DNA from 4 places in the Parafrankia sp. FMc2 genome. Region 1 is predicted to be linked to each of the others. Evidence: predicted binding sites of a transcription regulator. Region 1 holds the regulator's gene; each other region holds the start of a gene.
What was found. The regulator LexA, encoded in region 1, represses DNA repair genes until DNA is damaged. The targets are predictions, from matches to a motif close to CGAACNNNNGTTCG.
Positions count from the first base shown of each region.

Region 2: uvrA (excinuclease ABC subunit UvrA) is a predicted target of LexA. The motif match lies at 2,212-2,225, and genes of this name have one in related genera.
Region 3: AB1460_RS17285 (SAV_6107 family HEPN domain-containing protein) is a predicted target of LexA. The motif match lies at 2,947-2,960, and genes of this name have one in related genera.
Region 4: AB1460_RS28730 (HNH endonuclease signature motif containing protein) is a predicted target of LexA. The motif match lies at 2,498-2,511, and genes of this name have one in related genera.

Region 1 covers NZ_JBFLUG010000024.1:39,297-44,005, reverse strand. Annotated here, with positions in the region: gene nrdR (transcriptional regulator NrdR) at 1-371, opposite strand, end outside; gene AB1460_RS11435 (LysM peptidoglycan-binding domain-containing protein) at 651-1,403, opposite strand; gene lexA (transcriptional repressor LexA) at 2,009-2,761, shown strand; gene hflX (GTPase HflX) at 3,011-4,513, opposite strand; gene dapF (diaminopimelate epimerase) at 4,687-4,709, opposite strand, start outside.
Region 2 covers NZ_JBFLUG010000007.1:89,457-94,165, reverse strand. Annotated here, with positions in the region: gene AB1460_RS04695 (glycosyltransferase family 2 protein) at 28-1,110, shown strand; gene AB1460_RS04690 (MBL fold metallo-hydrolase) at 1,216-1,884, opposite strand; gene uvrA (excinuclease ABC subunit UvrA) at 2,339-4,709, shown strand, end outside.
Region 3 covers NZ_JBFLUG010000045.1:518-5,226, reverse strand. Annotated here, with positions in the region: partial or broken gene AB1460_RS17305 (glycosyltransferase family 2 protein) at 1-143, opposite strand, end outside; gene AB1460_RS17300 (carotenoid biosynthesis protein) at 157-1,086, opposite strand; gene AB1460_RS17295 (GNAT family N-acetyltransferase) at 1,233-1,859, opposite strand; gene AB1460_RS17290 (spheroidene monooxygenase) at 2,030-2,794, opposite strand; gene AB1460_RS17285 (SAV_6107 family HEPN domain-containing protein) at 3,054-3,713, shown strand; gene AB1460_RS17280 (DNA polymerase Y family protein) at 3,704-4,709, shown strand, end outside.
Region 4 covers NZ_JBFLUG010000126.1:7,476-12,184, forward strand. Annotated here, with positions in the region: gene AB1460_RS28725 (AAA family ATPase) at 1-1,047, opposite strand, end outside; gene AB1460_RS28730 (HNH endonuclease signature motif containing protein) at 1,177-2,451, opposite strand; gene AB1460_RS28735 (alkaline phosphatase D family protein) at 2,689-4,344, shown strand; gene AB1460_RS28740 (diacylglycerol/lipid kinase family protein) at 4,469-4,709, shown strand, end outside.

The DNA of each region.
Region 1 (4,709 bases):
AACCGCAGGTAGGCGACCTCGTCGAGCTCCCGGAGCGGGCCCAGGATCGCCCGACCGACATCCTCCGCGGCCACCTCGGCGGAGCCGGAGGCACGCACTGTCTCCTCGACCCGTTCGGCGAGCAGAGCGAGGTCGTCCGACCGGACGGGCCGCCCCTGGCAGGCCTTACGCACGCCGACGATCACCTTCGCCCGACTGAACGGCTCGGTGGCACCGCTACGCTTGCGCACCCGCAATGAGGCCTCCTCCATCGTGGTGAACCGGCGGCCACACGCCGAGCACGATCTCCGCCGCCGGATGGCGGCGCCCTCCTCGGCCTCCCTGCTGTCCACGACGCGGCTGTCGGAATGCCTGCAGAAGGGACACCGCACAGCTCGTTCCTCTCCTACTCCGGCGGACCTGCACGGCCGCGCGCGGAGCACCTCCGGCTGGTCGCCGCCGCCCTCGACGAGCCGCCCGACAACGGGGGCCCGCTCAGGGACCTGTGGATACCGGTGCACAACCTGTGGATGACTTACCGCTTTGTAACTACAAGATGTTGTGGTCAACCGTAGCGCACACCCCAGACAGTTCCGACACCGCCCCCATCGGCGTGTCCAGAATCCACGAGCCAGGACCCAGGCGGGCACAGCCAGCGGCGAGGCGCGCGCTCAGGGCAGCCGAAGCCGCTGGCCCGGCAGGAGCGCCGCGGTCGGAAGGCCGTTCAGCGCCATGAGCTGACCCACGACCTCGCGGGTGTCGGCATCGGGGTCGATCCCGCGCGCGATCTCCCAGAGCGTCTCCCCGGGCAGGACCCGGTGGGTCTCGTAGGCCACCGGCGTGCCGGTGAAGGCCTGCGACGAGGTGACCAGCACCGCGGAGAAGGCCACGCCGAGGACCATGCTCGCCAGGAGCCCGAGGACAACCCGCCCCCGCCTGGTCAGCCGCAGTGGTGGCTGCGACCGGCGCCTCGGCCGCGGTCGGGGCCGTGCACGCGGGCCGGCGTGACCCCGCAGTCGCCCGCCCGGTCCAGATGCGGATCGCTGCCCGCCGCGCCGTGCCGGGCACGGGGGAACGAGCGGCCCCGCCTCGTCGGCCGCCGCCTCCCAGCCCGACCACTCCTCGTGCTGCCACCGGGCAGATCTGCCGAGGTGTTCGCCGTAGCCCTCGTCGGCCTCCTGGCCGCTCGCGTACTCCCAGCCCGCCAGTGGGCCGGACTGTTCCGAGAGCTCCGGGAGGCGCTCCGGCGCGCCCGGCACAGGACGCCGATCAGCCCCCCGCACCGGATGCCCGACGGCCAGTGCCCGCCAGGCCAGCCCGGGCATCTCGATGACCCGCGCCCCCGCGGCCTCCCGCTGCCCGGGCAACGCCGGCGGCTTCCGGGCCGCGTCGACAGCGCCGCCCACCGAGCCGCCGCCGGTCACTGCCGCCACATCGGAAGGACCACGGCCGGGACACTGCTGGCGACGCGCACCGCTGGCGCGCCGTCGGTCGGCACCACGCGCCGCCATCCCCCGCACCGCACGGCCCCGGACGGCGACACCGCCGACCGCGGCGCCCCGGCACCCGCGCACTCCCCGCCCCGTCGCGACGGCGCCGCCCGTACCTGCGGTCTGACGTGCCATGCGATCGCGGGATCTCCGAAACCCCGACCCGACCGGCACCCTGCCACTGGTCACACGCTTGCCGTCGGCCACGCCAACCTCCCAGGCTCGAACATACGTTCGATCGAACGCCTGAGCGATTCTTACACGGCCGCCACGCACACTTCCCCCGACACGCTCGAACAGACGTTTGAGATTCGGCGACCGTCCGACTACCGTCAAGGACGATCAGTTGTGGACGATCGTGCGAGATGAACCGGGCACGAAAGAACCACGCCGAACCGGTCAGAAGTTACTAATAGGACAAAACGAGAGATCGACCGGGTGGCTCGCAACGAGCCGGGGGCACCGACCACCCGGCCAGGGAGAAACCGCCGTCGGGGTGGCCCGCGGCGGGGAAGCATCGACAGGGAGAGCGGTAGGCGATGACCAGCCAGGGACGGGGTACCCGCCGAGGCGAAGCCCGCGGCAACGTCCGGGATCTTCCCGACGGCCCCGCGGACGCCTCGGGCCTCACACAGCGACAGAAGAAGGTTCTCGAGGTTATCCGGACCGCGGTGGAGCGGCGCGGATACCCCCCGAGCGTCCGGGAGATCGGCGAGGCTGTTGGTCTGACCAGCACCAGCAGCGTCGCGCACCAGCTCAAGGTGCTCCAGGAGAAGGGCTATCTGCGGCGCGACCCGAACCGCCCGCGGGCCATGGAGGTGCTGCCGATCGGCGGGCAGAAGACAGGCGCCCGAGCCCGCGCAGCCATCGCCGGCCGGCCCGGCGGGGAGACCGGGGCCGTGGCGGTGGAGGGGGGCACGCCGACCTACGTCCCCCTGGTGGGGCGAATCGCCGCCGGCGGGCCCATCCTTGCCGAGCAGGCCATCGAGGACGTCTTCCCGCTCCCGAAGGAGATCGTCGGGGAGGGCACGCTGTTCCTGCTCAGGGTGGTGGGCCAGTCGATGATCAACGCCGCGATCTGCGACGGCGACTACGTCGTCGTGCGGCAGCAGCCGGTGGCGGACAACGGCGAGATCGTCGCCGCGATGATCGACGGCGAGGCGACCGTCAAGCGCTTCCGGCAGCGCGACGGCCGCGTGTGGCTGGCGCCGGAGAACCCGGCCTTCTCTGACATCCCGGCCGAGGACGCGACGATTCTGGGCCGGATCGTCGCCGTGATGCGCCGGGTCTGAGTCACCCGGGGCGGGGGCGGCCCCCGGAGAGCCGGGACCCCCGGCCGTGCCCCTGAGTGGCCTCCCGGGCCCGCTACGCCCGGTTCGGCACGGCTCCCCGGGCCGCAGCCCGGGCACCTTCGCGAGAGCGAGGATGCCCGGGGCGGCGCAGGCTCCGCGACTGAGGGCACTCCGCCAGCCAGGGGCACTCCACCAGCCAAGGGCAGTCCGCCAGCCGAGGCCACTCGGCCACCGGGCTACCGGGGTCGGTCAGCCGGCCACGGCATGTACCTCGGCGCGGAAAGGCTCCAGTTCGGCAGCCAGGTCCACCGGCACTCGCGCGGCCACCTCCGTGCCCGTGCCGGTGTGCTCGATACTCAGCACCTCGCCGTCCCGGTGGATGCGGGAGACGAGGTCGCCGCGGGTGTAGGGCACCAGCAACGACATCTCGACCTCCGGGTGCGGGATCCGCGCCGAGAGCGCCTCGACCAGGTCCGCCAGGCCCGCCCCGGAGCGCGCCGACACGAAGACGGCGTCCGGCACCGCCTGGCGCAGCACCGCGAGCGTGGTCGGATCGACCGCGTCGACCTTGTTGACCACGATGAGCTCCGGCACCCCGGCCGCATCGATCTCGGCGAGGACTTCGCGGACCGCGTTGATCTGACCCATCGGGTCCGGTGCCGCACCGTCCACCACGTGCAGGACGAGCTCGGCGTCCACGACCTCCTCCAGTGTCGAGCGGAAGGCCTCGACGATCTGGTGCGGCAGGTGCCGGACGAAGCCGACCGTGTCGGCCAGGGTGAACACCCGCCCGTCAGGCAGGGTCGCCCGTCGCACGGTCGGATCAAGGGTGGCGAACAGGGCGTCCTCGACCAGCACGCCGGCTCCGGTCAGCCGGTTGAGCAGCGAGGACTTCCCGGCGTTGGTGTAGCCGGCGATCGCGACCGACGGGATCGCGCCGCGCCGACGGGCCGACCGCTTCGTCGCCCGCACGGTGGCCATGCCGGTCAGCTCGCGGCGCAGTTTCGCGATGCGCGCGCGCAGCCGCCGACGGTCGGTCTCGATCTTCGTCTCGCCGGGCCCGCGGGTTCCGATCGGTGCGCGGCCACCGCTGCTGGCGGCGGCCCGGGACATCGACTCACCCCAGCCACGCAGCCGCGGAAGCATGTATTGGAGCTGCGCGAGCTCGACCTGGGCCTTGCCCTCGCGGGAGGTCGCGTGCTGGGCGAAGATGTCCAGAATGAGCGCCGTCCGGTCGATCACCTTGACCTTGACGACCTCTTCGAGCTGGCGTAGCTGACCCGGGGTCAGCTCACCGTCGCAGATCACCGTGTCCGCGCCGGTCGCCTGGACGATCTCCGCCAGCTCCCGGGCCTTGCCGGAGCCGACGAACGTCGCCGCGTCGGGCCGGTCGCGGCGCTGGACCAGCGCGTCGAGAACCTCCGACCCCGCGGTGGTTGCCAACGCGGCCAGCTCGGTCATCGACGCCTCGGCCTCGGTCAGCGAACCGGACGTCCACACGCCGATCAGCACGACCTGCTCCAGGCGGAGCTGGCGGTACTCGACCTCGGAGACGTCCTCGAGCTCGGTGGTGAGGCCCGGGACGCGGCGCAGCGCGCCGCGCTCCTCCAGGTCGAAGCCGTCGCCCTGCTCGTCGAAGAAGGAGAAGCCGTCGGGGGTGTCGTCGAGAACGACCACACCGTCGCCGTCGCGGTCGGAACTCTGGTGCAGGTACCGGGTGGACGCCCTCACGGCGTCAGCGGGAAGACTCATACCATCCGTTCTCAACGCGGTCCGGTGACCGTGTCATTCCAGCCCGTCCCGGACGGGACGGAGCAGCCGGTTCCGCCGCGGCCCGTCGGACCGCCAGCGGAACATCCACAACCCCAGAGTGACACGAGGCGCCCGTGACCGCGAACCCTTTGTCGGACGGGTCCCGGGACGGACTACACCCCCGCCGCCGCCCGCC
Region 2 (4,709 bases), on a different contig from region 1:
TCCCTCCCTCTTCGTCCAAGGCGGACTATGCACACCTTTTTGGCAGTGGTTGTCTCCTATGGTGGGTCGCCCCAGTTGGCCTGTCTTCTCGCGGCATTGTCCGGTATTTCCGAATCCCGGGTGTCGCTGGTCGAGAACCTGACCGGCACGGTGCACGACGACCTGCCCGCCGGGGTCCGACTGTTCGAAGGGCACGGGAACGTCGGCTACGGCACGGCGGTGAACATCGCCGTGCGCGGCTCGCTGGCGAGCGGTGAGGCGCAGCCGGCGCTGGGCGAACCGGTTCCCGAGTGGATCCTCATCGTCAACAGCGACATCACGGTGTCGGCCGAGGCCTGTGCGACTCTGCCTGACCTGCTGGCGTCCGTGCCGGAGGGCGCCGACGCGGTCGGATTCCCGCTGCGCGGCGAGCGTGGTCTGCCCGGACGGGGAACGGCGGTCCTGCCGAACGTCCGCACGAACACGTTCACGGCGGTGCGTGGCGAAGCGGCCGCCGTCGCCCGCTGGCCGGACCTCCGCTACCCGGTGGGCGCCTTCTTCGCCATCCGGACGGCCAGCTTCCTCCGCCTGGGCGGATTCGACCCGTCCTACTGGATGTACTACGAGGAGACCGACCTGTTCGCGCGGCTGCACGCTGCCGGTGGTCGGGTGTACTGGGCCGACGACCGGTGCCAGGTCTCCCATGTGGGCGGGGGGACGGTCGGCCGGGCCGGCCTGATGTACGCCGAGCTCGGCCGTTCCGCGGCGATCTACGCACGGCGCCATCGGGCCGCGCTGGGGCGGGGCTGGCTCGCCGTCCACGCCGGCCAGCTGATCGTCCTCACCCTGCGCAAGCTGGTCGCCGGCCGGCGACATGACGCCCTGCGCGCCGGGCGCATCCTGGCCGGTCTCGTCGCCGGCCTGGTCCAACCGCACCGGGAGCCGGCCACGCGGTCACGGTGGTGCGCGGTCCCGTCCCAGGCGCGTCGGGACCTGGGCCGGATCGACGCGGCCGTGCTGGGAGCGGACGTCCGCTCCCAGGTTCCACTGCCGCGGTCGACGCCGCCGGCGGCAGTCCGGTCGGACCCTTCGGCGCCTCCGGCGTCGTCGTGGGCGACCGCGGACCGCTGACCCCGCTGGCCCCGGGGACCTGGCCGGCGGGGCCGGGCGAGGCCCGAGAGGCCCGCGAGGCCCGCGAGGCCCGCGAGGCTGCCGTCGTTCCCGGTCTGCCGAGGTCTACCAGCCGCGGGCGCGCCATTCGGCCAGGTGCGGTCGCTCGGCGCCGAGAGTCGTGTCCTTTCCGTGGCCCGGGTAGATCCAGGTCCCGTCCGGGAGCGGCCCGAAGACCTTGGCCTCCAGGTCGTCCATGAGGGTGGTGAAGGCGGCCGCGTCGCCGAAGGTGTTGCCGGGGCCACCGGGGAAGAGGCAGTCGCCGGTGAACAGGTGCGGAGCGCTGCTGTCCTGGCCATACAGCAGGGCGACCGATCCGGGTGTGTGCCCGACCATGTGCACGACCCGCAGTGTGACCTCGCCGACCCGCACCTCGTCACCGTCCACGACCGGATCGGTGGTCGGAACGGGGATGGCGGGAACGTCGAGCGGATGGGCGACGGTCCGCGCACCGGTCGCGGCCACGACCTCCTCCAGCGCCTGGATGTGGTCTCCGTGCCGGTGCGTCGTCACCACGGTGCTCAGACCGGCGTCGCCGACGAGGCGCAGCAGCGTGCCCGTCTCGTTCGCCGCGTCGACGAGGAGCTGCTCGCCGGTGGCCGCACAGCGCAGGAGATAGCAGTTGTTGTCGAACGGGCCCACCGCCACCTTGGTGATCGTGAGGTCCGGTAGCTCGCGGACGTCCGCGGGCCCGCCGACGGTGACGTCGCCCGTGTAGCCGGCGCCGATGTTCATTCCGCTTCTCCTCGGTCTGTGCGTCGCCTGTTCCGGCGGATCGGGGCCGTGATCTGCAGGGTCGGTCGGGGGCGCGGGCCGCCCGGGCTGTCACGGCTGTCACGGCCGCCGCCCCGGCGCCTCGGGCGGCCGGGCGTATGCGGGCCCCGCCCGGCTGCTCCATTCTCGACCGTGTGTCCGCGCGTGTCTGCGTCCCGGGCATTCGAGGCGGGCTGCGCTCGCCAGGGCTGGCCCCCAGCAGGGATGTGGGCTGCGTTGTTGCCGTCCAGGAGCGGGGGCCCGGCTGTTACGAGCCGTTCGTCCGAGGCGTGTAGCGTCGGCCGTGTTCGAACGCGCGTTTGGCTCGCGGCCGGCTGACGGCCGGGGTCGCCGCGCAGGCCGCGGTGACGGAACCCCACCGGTACCGGCACCGGCCGACGACAGCAGCCGACCGAGAACGACGAGGGACCTGACGATGGCCGACCGTCTTGTCGTGCGCGGAGCACGCGAGCACAACCTGCGTGATGTCGATCTCGACCTGCCCAGGGACGGCCTCGTGGTCTTCACGGGCCTGTCGGGCTCGGGCAAGTCCAGCCTGGCCTTCGACACGATCTTCGCCGAGGGTCAGCGTCGATACGTCGAGTCACTGTCTGCCTACGCGCGCCAGTTCCTCGGCCAGATGGACAAGCCCGACGTCGACTTCATCGAGGGCCTGTCGCCGGCGGTGTCGATCGACCAGAAGTCGACGTCGCGCAACCCGCGGTCGACCGTCGGCACGATCACCGAGGTCTACGACTACCTCCGCCTGCTGTACGCACGGGTCGGCCACCCGCACTGCCCGAAGTGCGGCCGGCCGATCTCACGGCAGACTCCGCAGCAGATCGTCGACCGGCTCCTCGAGCTGCCCGAGGGCACCCGCTTCCAGGTCCTGGCTCCGGTCGTCCGCGGCCGCAAGGGCGAGTACGTCGACCTGTTCGCCGAGCTGCAGACATCCGGTTTCGCGCGGGTCCGGGTGGACGGCACCGTCGTCGCTCTCACCGACCGCCCGAAGCTGGAGAAGCAGCGCAAGCACACGATCGAGGTCGTCGTCGACCGGCTCGCGGCGAAGGCGTCGGCCAAGCGGCGTCTCACCGACTCGATCGAGACGGCGCTGCGGCTCGGCAAGGGCCTGGTGCTGCTCGACTTCGTGGACCGCGACGCCGCTGACCCCGACCGGGAGCGGATGTACTCCGAGCACCTGGCCTGCATGTACGACGACCTGTCCTTCGAGGAGATGGAGCCCAGGTCGTTCTCGTTCAACTCGCCGTTCGGCGCCTGCCAGGAGTGCACCGGGCTGGGCACCCGCAAGGAGGTCGACCCCGACCTCGTCGTGCCCGACCCGACCCTGTCGCTCGCTGACGGAGCCGTCCAGCCCTGGTCCGGTGGGCACAACAAGGAGTACTTCCAGCGGCTGCTGACGGCGCTGTCGGAGGACCTCACCTTCCGGATGGACACCCCGTGGGAGGGCCTGCCGGAGCGCGCCCGCAAGGCCATCCTGCACGGCAGCGGGGAGACCGAGATCCACGTCGGCTACACCAACCGGTACGGCCGCAAGCGCTCCTACTACACCTCCTTCGAGGGCGTCCTGCCGTTCCTGCGGCGCCGGCACGCCGAGGCCGAGTCGGACAGCAGCCGGGAGCGCTACGAGGGCTACATGCGTGACGTGCCCTGCGCGGCCTGCCGGGGGGCCCGGCTGAAGCCGGAGTCGCTGGCGGTCACCCTGGCCGGCCGCTCGATCGCCGAGGTCGCAGGCATGTCCATCCGCGACTGTGCCGACTTCCTGCGCACCGTCGAGCTCAGCGAGCGGGAGCAGACCATCGCGGGCCGGGTCCTCAAGGAGATCGACGCCCGGCTGGCGTTCCTGCTGGACGTCGGCCTGGACTACCTGTCCCTGGACCGGGCCGCCGGCACCCTCGCCGGCGGGGAGGCGCAGCGGATCCGACTCGCCACCCAGATCGGTTCGGGGCTGGTCGGGGTGCTCTACGTGCTGGACGAGCCGTCGATCGGCCTGCACCAGCGCGACAACCGGCGCCTCATCCAGACGCTTCTGCGGCTGCGGGACCTCGGCAACACGCTGATCGTGGTGGAGCACGACGAGGACACGATCCGCGCCGCCGACTGGGTGGTGGACATCGGTCCCGGCGCCGGCGAGCACGGCGGCCGGGTGGTCGTCTCCGGCTCCGTCGACGACCTGCTGACCAGCGAGGAGTCGATGACGGGGGCCTACCTCTCAGGCCGGCGCGAGATCCCGGTCCCCGCGGCCCGCCGGCCGCCGGTCCGCGGGCGCGCGCTGACCGTGCACGGCGCCCGCGAGCACAACCTGCGGGACGTGACGGTTTCCTTCCCGCTCGGCTGCCTGGTGGCGGTCACCGGGGTCTCCGGGTCCGGAAAGTCGACCCTGGTCAACGACATCCTGGCCAGCGTGCTCGCCAACCACCTCAACGGCGCCCGCGAGGTACCCGGCCGGCACCGCACGGTGAGCGGGCTCGACCACCTCGACAAGGCGGTCCGCGTCGACCAGTCCCCGATCGGCCGGACACCGCGATCCAACCCGGCGACCTACACCGGCGTGTTCGACCATGTCCGTCGGCTGTTCGCGGAGACGCCCGAGGCGAAGGTGCGCGGGTACCTGCCGGGCCGGTTCTCCTTCAACGTCAAGGGCGGGCGTTGTGAGGCCTGCTCCGGCGACGGCACGATCAAGATCGAGATGAACTTCCTCCCGGACGTCTACGTGCCGTGCGAGGTCTGCGCGGGCGCCCGGTACAACCGCGAGACCCTGGAAGTGCACTACAAGGGCCGGAGCATCG
Region 3 (4,709 bases), on a different contig from region 1:
GAGCGCACCGCCACCTGCGCAGCGACCCGCACCGGGACCCGCGTGGCCGGGCTCCCTGCCGCCGCTTGCCCCGTCCGTGGCCTCAACGAGCCGCACCCCTCTCCCCTGCGGGTGTAGGACCTCGAATCCTCTCCCGCGATCATCCGGGGGAGGGCGTCAGGTCCCAGAGCGTGCCAGGTTCCCTCGCCGGGCGGCGCCGCGGCGGTCCGGCAGGACGCCGAGACCGAGCAGCATTCCCATCGCCACCCCGCCGGCGAGGGCCACACCCGGGCGGCCGAAGAAGGCCAGATTGGCCAGTACCGAGGACAGGTAGGTCCAGACGAGCAGCACCATCAGCACCCGGCTGCCCGGGTCCGCGGGAACGCCGGCACCGCCCGTGCGCCCGCGCCCGCGCGCACGGGCGGCCGGACCGCCCGGCCCCTCCGCTGCCGACGACGCTGTGGCGTTCCTCTCCGGTAGCAGTGCGGCGAGGGCTCCGGTGACCACGATGCCCACGAGCAGCCACCCCGCCGCGTTGCTCACCGGAATGCCGTTGAGGGCGGGACCGCCGCCCGACTGCCACGACCAGTAGTCCTCCGCGACCATCTGGGGGTCGAGGAAGAGGTCCCAGGCGGTCAGCGTGGCGCCGCCGGCCAGCGCCGTCACCGCCGCCTGCCGCGCCGTCACCGCCCGCCGTGTTGTCGCCTGCCGTGCTGTCGGACGTGCTGCTGCCGGACGCCCGGTGCCGTCGAGGCGGGCTGCGCAGCGGCGGCCGAGCATCAGCGCGGGCAGGCCCATCATCGTCCAGGCGAGGGGGACCACCACCGGCACACCGGCGAGCTTCGGGCCCAGCGCGGTCCCGTACGAGTAGTCACCGAACGGCCAGCCGCTGTGGACTCCCACCGATTCGGCGAGCAGCCCGATGCCGCCCGCCGCGGCCGCCGCGGCGGCGGCTCGGGCCGGGCCGTGGCTGAGGGCCGTCGCGCTGACCGACGCGGTGAAGAAGGCCACGACCGAGAACACCGTGACGGCAGCCCGCTGGTCTCCGGACGTCAGCGGGTAGCCGATCTGGAGCCCGATGGTCACCGCGGCCGCGACCCACGGCACGACGCCGATCCGCATCCGCGACGGAAAGGGCCCGCGCCCGACGCGGAGGAGGCCGGGACGGAAGGAGGCTGGGCCCGACGAGGCCGCGTGGGACGGGTCGGGAACGGGGGAGTCGGGAACGGAGGAGCCGGGAGCGGGGGAGGAGGTCAAGGAACCTGGGCAGGCTGCTGCCCGGTCTCCGTGCTCCGGCACGGGTCGGACGGTGCAGGTCCGGGCAGCTCCTTGGCGAGCACCGCGTACTCGGTGAAGCTCCCGGGGAACCGGAAGTGCGACAGCAGTGGCACGAAGCCCTCGCTGGTGTACAGCCGGCGGGCGCGACTGCCGGGCAGCTCCAGCGCCGACAGCGCCGCCGTCCGCTGCGGGACGTCCCGCAGCAGCTCGCGCAGCAGCTCGCGGCCGATCCCACGGCCCTGGTATCCGGGCAGCACGTGCAGCTCGACCACTTCCATGCAGTCGGTGAGCCAGTGGACCGCGTCCTGGGGTGGCAGCGCGCCGGCGACGACGTCGTGCCACCACTGGCCCACCTTGCCGGGCAGGCCGTAGGTCATGCCGACGACCTCCTCCTCCTCCTCCTCCTCCGCCGTCACCGCGACCACGGCGTGCAGGTCACGGCGGTCGAAGTGGCGCTGTGCGTGGAGGGCGCGGTCCCGTGCCGCCCGCACCGGGTCCTCCTCGTGCAGGTCGAGGAACGCGGCTTTGTAGACGGCGATGACGTCATCCAGCCGGGCCCGCATCCGGGCCGGCGACCACCGCACGATCCGGACGTCGTTCACGAGTTCTCGCCTCCTGTCGCACCCGGGCCATCCGACGATAACGCGCTGCGGACGCCCGCTGCCTGTTGGCTGGGACCGGTCTGGCGAACAGTGCTATTGCGGCCTGGCATCAGGCCTGGCACCGCCGCTGTCGGCCTGGCCACGAGGTCTGTACCCGGGTCTGGCGGGTGTCACCGGTACCGGCCCCGGCGCTCCGCCGGGCATGGCCCACAGGGGTCCGCGCCGCGGACCGTCCCCCGTGAGTCGAGCACGGCGAAGCGGGCGAACAGCTCCTCGGCGTACCAGCCCGCGCGGGGGGTGCGCCGGACCACTGCCGCATGAGCCTGCCCCTGGTAGGCGAACGCACGCAGGGCGGCGGCGTCCCGCCACACGCTGAAGGTGCCCTGGAAGCCGATCGGGGCCTCGCCGATGCCGGCGGCGAACAGCAGCCCGCCGGCGCCGTGCAGCTCCGCCGCCACCGGCGGGACCGCGCGCCAGAAGGCCACGGCCCGCCGCGCTGTCAGCCGCGCCCGGGTGACAACCACCACTGCCGCCTCGTCGTGGTCCGCGCGCTCCTTCGCCGGCTGGCGGTACGTGCCGGTGCCGGACGTTCCGGGTGGCACGTCGAACGGTGCACGGCCCGCCCACAGCCCGCGCGAGGTCAGCGGGCGGAGATCGACCTGCCAGCGTTCGTCGGCGATGCGGGCCCAGGCACGGATCGCCGACGAACGCTCGAACTCCCGCGCCGCGGCGGGGGTGTCCCAGACCGCCAGCAGCGCCCACCGCGACGGGTCGGCGTCGAGGGGAGTGAAGCGCTGGCCGCTGCCCGTCCCGAGCAGCCTGCTGAAGGCGAGCCCGGACGTCCGGCGCAGCGCAGGGCGGTCGAGCGCCATGCGGGCCGCGGCCTGCGCGGCCCGCCGCCGCGGGACATGCCAGAGGTCGAAGGTGACGAACATGGACGACCCCTCTCACCCGGGCTGGCGCCGGTCTTCGGCGCTGCACCAGCGATCCTGCCGCTCGGCGTGATCCTGCCGCCTTCCGGCGGTGAGCCGGCGGCCCGATGGTGCGGCAGCCGGTGGTTGACGGTCCGTTGGCCCACCATTATCTTCGAACATGCGTTCGATAAAGGTCCAGCTCGTTGAAGGGCGAGTTCGTTGAAGGGCGGAGCCGGGTGATCCGGTTCCGGGGCAGGTCGGCACCGGAGAGGTGATCCCAGTGGGCGCGGTTCGGAAGAGCGTGGTCGGGGGGAACGTCGTCGAGAGGAACGCGGCGGTCGGCGGCCAGCACGAAGATCGGGGCATGTCCGGCCACGGCACCGTCGCGGGTCGGCATGACGGGGCCGGTCGACCGGCCCCGGCCGGCCCCGCGCAGGCTCCCCGGCCGAGCACGCCCGCCACTCGTGGGCAGGTGCCGGGCCGGCCCGCGGGCCGGACCATGCTTCCCGCCGCCGGGCTGCCGCGGCGCTCGCGGGACGAGCTGTTGTCCTCAGCCCGGCGAGGGCTGGCCGAAGCTGCGCTCACCCGCCCGGCGGGTGAGCGCTACGCGCTGGCGCACCTTGCCGCGTTGCGTGCCGCTGCCGCTGTCCTCGCCGACCGTGCCCAGCCCCGCCCCGGCCACCGGGGCCGCCCGGCGAGCGCCTGGCAGCTGCTTGCGGTGGTGGCTCCGGAGCTGCAGGAGTGGGCGGCCTTCTTCGCCGCGGGTGCCGGCCGGCGGGCGGCTGCCGAGGCAGGGCTTCCCGTCGTGACGACCAGAGACGCCGATGATCTTGTTCGTGAGGTGGAGCTCTTCCTCGGGATCGTCGAGGCGGCGCTCGGCGTCCCCTCCCAGCCCTCGCTGTCCCAGGCCGCCCCTGCCGAGGTGTGGACGTGGCGCTGAGCGCCCTCCAGCAGATCGCGGCTCTTCCGGCGGAGCGGGCGGGAAGAGGCGGTGAGCGGATTCTTCCCGCGCTGCCGGCGCTGGCGCGGGTCCTGCCGTCAGGCGGTCTGCGCCGGGGTACGACAGTCGGCGTCAGCGGTTCCTCCTCGCTGCTGCTGACGCTGTTGGCCGCGCCGTCCCAGGCGGGTTCCTGGTGCGGTCTGGTGGGTGTGCGGTCGCTGGGGATGCTGGCCGCCGTCGAGGCCGGTGTCGTGCCGGGCCGGCTCGCCGTGGTGGCCGACCCCGTCGACCTGAGCACGGCCCTGGAGTTTGATCCGCCGGCGGAGCAGGTGGAGCAGGCAGCCTTCGCCGCCCGCCAATTGGCCGAGCAGACCCACGAGCAGCTGCGCGAGCGGGGTCTTGCCTGCACCCGGATCGTGATCGAGGCGGAGACGGAGCACGGGGAGCGGCGGCGGCGGGTCTGGCGGCACGACGGGCCCCTGTCCGTCACCGGCATCACCGACAGGATTCGCTGGCAGCTCGACGGCTGGTTGAACGGCACCGCACGGGATCCGGGCCCGCCCGCGACGGCCACCACCCGGGGCGATCGGCCGACCTCCGGGCTGGTGCTCGTGCGGCTCACCCCGGAGGGTCTCCTACCCGGGGATGGCCGTCAGCTCGAGCTCTGGGGTGAGCCCGGGGCCGCGTCCGGCCGGGTGGATCGTGCCCTGACCCGCATCCAGGGGCTGCTCGGTCCGGACGCGGTCACCACCCCTGTGGTCGAGGGCGGGCGCGACCCGGGCCGTCGGGTGCGACTGGTGCCCTGGGGGGAGCCTCGGGAACCGGTCGAGGTCACCGGGCCGGCCTCGCCCCGGGTGGCCGGGGGAGCCCCGGACGCGCGGGGCCGCCGCGGGGCCGGCCCGGAGGAGGCGCTGCCCTGGCCGGGAGCGGTTCCCGCGCCCGCGCCGGCCACGATGCATGACGAGCCGCTGCCCGTACTCGTCCTCGACGAGAGCG
Region 4 (4,709 bases), on a different contig from region 1:
CTCAGCCGCCAGCTCGCGCAGCCGGGCGGCCAGGACCGCGACCTCGCCAGACGCCGGTACGCGCAGCGCGGCCAGGGCCGTGAGCCGGGCGTGGTGCTGGAGCTGCCTGGTCACTGCCTGGCCCGGGGGGACCGCGGGACCCGGGGCAGGGGGTGGCTGGGCGGCGAGCGCCCATGCGCGGTCCAGGTCGAGGTGGGCTGGGTCGCCGAGGGCGTCGGCCACCTGCGCTGCGCGGGGGTCGCCGCTCGCCCGCAGCGCCGCCAGCAGCGGCGGGTGCTCCTCCCACAGCCGGCGGGCGGCCTCGGTGAGCCTGCCGCGGGCCGCGGTGAGCGTACGGGCGACATCCGCGACCGCGTCGAGGCCGAGGATCGCGTGCAGCGCGTCGAACATGGCACTTGGCCGGCCGCCGAGCAGGTCACTCAGCTCCGCGTAGGACAGAAACGGCCGGTGGGTGGAGAACGCCGCCTCCCAGCCCGACGTCGACAGCTGACCGCCGCCCGCCGTGGCCGCCGCACCGTGACCTTCGGCCAGGCCGTCGCCGTCCTGCCAGCTGCGGGTGACGGTGACCGGACCGGCGATCCCCTCGACCGTGCAGGTGATCTCGATACGGACCGTCCCGCCGCTGTGCAGGTTGCGCCAGCCGCCGCGCCACACCGCCGCCCGCTGGGACCAGCGGCGGCCCTCGCCGGTCAGCGCGATCTCGGCTGCCTCCGCGAAGCTGGACTTGCCCGAACCGTTGCGCCCGGTGACGAGCGTGAGCCCCGGGCCGGGGCGGAGCCGCAGGGTCACCCACGGGCCGATGCCACGGAACCCCTCGACACTGACCGCCCGCAGGTACACCGCCGCTTCGGAGGTGAGCCGCTCGGTGCCGCGGCCGGCGTCCAGGTCGTCACCCGGGCTGGCGTCACCCGGGTTGGCGTCACCTGCTCCCTGCCGGCCCACTGCGGGCGCCTCGAGGGCGGCCAGGATCAGGTCGCTGACCCGGATGGGCAGGTCGCTGTGCACCAGCTGCGCGGCGATCAGGTCCCGGAGACGGTCGCGAGGCATCCTGGTTCTTCCGGTTCGGCGGCGGACCCGCGAAATCCTAGACGAGTGGGCCATATCCCTCGGTGGCGCCGGGTCCGTCTCGCCGAAGCTCGCGATCCCACCACCGCGCCGCTCGTCGCCGCCTGCTCGTTACTGGGACATGCCCCAGTCGGTCGCGGGGAGCTGTTCCTCGCCGGTGAGGTAGTTGTGCGGGTAGGTGACGGTGGTGGCGCCGGATGGTGCGGTCCACTCGAACACGCCGGGGCGGGGCTGGCGGACCTTCCACAGCCGGCCCGGCTGGTGCCGCATCCGATGATGTCGCTTGCAGCAGGGGCCAAGATTCGTGGTCAGAGTGGGCCCGCCGTCGGCGTAGGGGACGGTGTGGTCGGTTTCGGTGCGTACCGCGGGGCGGGTGCAGGTCGGATGGGTGCACTGCCGGTTCCGGGCCCGCACATGTCGCACCTGCGCCGGGCTGGGGAGCCGTCGGTCGGCGACTTCGAGCAGCGCTCCCTGGGGGTCGGTGAGCAGCCGCCGCCAGGTTGATCCTGGCCGCATCGCGATCTCTCGCGCGACCGCGGCGGGCAGCGGGCCGTAGCCGGCAAGCTCGCCCGGCTCCTGGCCGAGGCCGAGTAGCGTCGTGACGGGTACGACAACCTGGATATCGCAGCCGATCGGCGTGGCATGCTCGGCGCGGCCCATCACGATGTCGACCAGAACATCCGCGCGGATCTGGTCGAGGGTGCGACTGTCATCGTCGGCGCGGTCGCGGGCGATGCCCTCGGCGAGGGCGCAGATCCGCCGGTAGCAGGCTTCTGCCTGGTCGGAGGGTAGCCGCGCGGCGAGGGTGCTGACCGCGTCGTCCTCCGGCTCGATCCACACCCCGCGTTCCTTCTTCCGTTCCTCCGCGCGGCGTTCAGCGCCGGCGGGATCCAGCCGCAGGACGGCGCAGCGCGCCGCGGCGGCGTAGGCGGCGCGGTGTCTGCGTCGACCCCGCTCCAGCATCCATGCCTCGAACGCGGCGGCGGTGTCGTCGTCGAGCGGGCTGATGGAATGTTCGAGGGTGTGGAGCCGGGGCAGGTCGATCTCGCCGGCTTCCAAGGCGTCCAACGCACGCGGGAGACGCCGTGCCACGGTTTTGGCGAAGTGCATCTGGTTCCGGGCGGAGCTACCGGACACGGCGAGGATGGTCGCGACCTCCTCCGGGGCGTAGTCGGAGAAGATCCCGGCCGGGTCGCCTTCCCGAGGCGCCTGCAGGGCGGCGGCTTCGGCGAGGGCACGCAGCATTCGGGCCTGGCTGGCCGCGACCTGTCGGGCGGTGTCGCCCACCGCGGCGAGGCGGGCGTTCAGCTGGTCCGTGAACAGGTCCATCGGATCCACCACCAGGTGACCGCCCTGGGCGTGGGACTGGCTGTCGATGTGGGGCACGGAGTACTCCGTCCGGGGCAGGGGCGGGAACGACCGCTATTGATCTCGAACTCATGTTCGATGCTAGGCGGCGTCTGCGATGCTCGGCCGGCGTGCGCGTGTGAGGCCACGCGGAGCACCGCACGCCCTTGACGGCCCTCGGGAACGGCACTGTCAACGCCTGGGAGGACGGCCTGGTCGGTCCGGTTGGCGGTTGGTCGTCCGCCGTTCATCCCACTGTGGTGTCATCAGCCGGTGATGCGGGACGAGGGTTTGTTCGCGGTCGCGCGACCGGGCCGGCGAGCGGTTCTGGCAGGTGGCGTCGGCGCCCTCGTGGCTGCCGCGGTCGGAGGATGCGGGGGCGGGTCCGGGTCGGCGCCGACCCCTGCGCCGACGATGCGCGCGCCCACCCCGATTCCCGGGATCCGGGACGGGGTGTTCTCCCTCGGGGTCGCCAGCGGTGACCCGCTGCCCGACGGGGTGATCCTGTGGACCCGGCTGGCGCCCGAGCCGACGTCCGGCGGCGGCATGCCGCTGCGTGATGTCGAGGTCGACTGGCAGGTCGCCCGGGACGAGCGGTTCTCCGACGTGGTCCGCGGCGGCACCCAGCTCGCCACCGCCTCGTTCGCGCACTCGGTGCACGTGGACGTCCGCGGCCTGGAGTCCGGGCGGGACTACTTCTACCGGTTCCGGGCGGGGGACGTCCTGAGCCCGGTCGGGTGGACCCGGACCGCGGCCGCTCCCGGGGCCGCCGGCGGGCGGCTCTCGTTCGCGCTCGCCAGCTGCCAGGACTTCCAGAACGGCTACTGGCCGGCCTTCGACGCCATTGCCGGCGACCGCCCGGACTTCGTTCTCCACGTGGGGGACTACATCTACGAGTACGACCCGGAAAGCGCCTACCCGGACCGCCGTCACACCACCCCCGAGACCCCCGGTCTCGACCAGCTCCAGACCCTTGCCGACTACCGGAACCGGTACGGGCAGTACAAGTCCGACCCCGCGCTGCAGGCGGCCCACCTCGCCGCGCCCTGGGTCGTGACCTGGGACGACCACGAGACCGAGAACAACTACGCCGGTCTGGTGGACGAGGCCGGCGACACCGGTGACCGCCGCCAGGACGAGGCGACCTTCGCCCGGCAGCGGGCGGCGGCCTACCAGGCGTACTACGAGCACATGCCGATCCGGGCCGAGCTCGACCCGGGGTCGCCGGACCTGCGCATCTACCGCCGCCTGACGTTCGGCGACCTGCTGACCCTCAACGTCATGGACACCCGCCAGTACCGGACGCCGCTGCCCGGCTCGCCCGCGGACGGCATCGGCGCCGTCCGGCAGGGCCGGGACAACTCCGGCGGGACGATGTCCGGTGCGGCCCAGGAAGCGTGGCTCGTCGACGGGCTGCGGACGTCCCGCTCGCGCTGGAACGTGATCGCCCAGCAGACGATGATGGCCCAGCTGCACGGCCAGCTGAACGGCAGCGAGACGCTCACCAACCTGGACCAGGCCGACGGCTACCTCCCGTACCGCACGCGGATCCTCTCGGCGGTGCGTGACAGCCGGGTCGCGAACCCGGTGGTGCTCGCGGGGGACATCCACTGCGCGTGGGTGAACGACCTGCGGGTCGACTTCGACCGGCCGGAGACGCCGGTGATCGCGACCGAGTTCGTCTGCACCTCGGTCAGCTCGGGGTTCTTCCTGATCAGCGAGGACTTCGTCCGGGAGAACAACGCGCGGCTCAACCCGCACGTGCGCTACTTCCGCGGGGACCGGCGGGGCTACACCCGGATCACGGTGAGCGACGACGAGTGGCGCTCGGACATGCGCGTCGTCGAGACCATCGAGCGGCGGGACGCCCCGACGTCCACCGACGAGACCTGGGTCGTCGAGGCCGGCACCCCCGGAGCGACCAGGGCCTAGAGCGCTGACCGTTCGCCGTTCGCCGTTCGCCGTTCGTCGGGCCGAGCCGGGCCGGGCCGGGCCGGCGGGACCGGCCGGATGTGACGGATCCCCGTGAGCGGGCGAGTCGGTCGTAGGCTGTGCGTTGATCGACTCACTGGTGGTGCGGGAGGGGCAGATGGCCGGCGTGGATGACGTGCCCGAGGTGATCGGGGTCGCGCAGGCGCCCCGCGGTGGCCAGGCCTCTGCCACCGGCGCCGTGCCGGCGTCGGCCGCGCCTGCGGTGGCAGACGCCGCGGTCGACCGCTCCCGGCTGACCATCGTGGTGAACCCGAAGGCGGGCGGTGGGCGGGCGGCCAAGGTGCTCGACGACGTCCGAGCCGCGC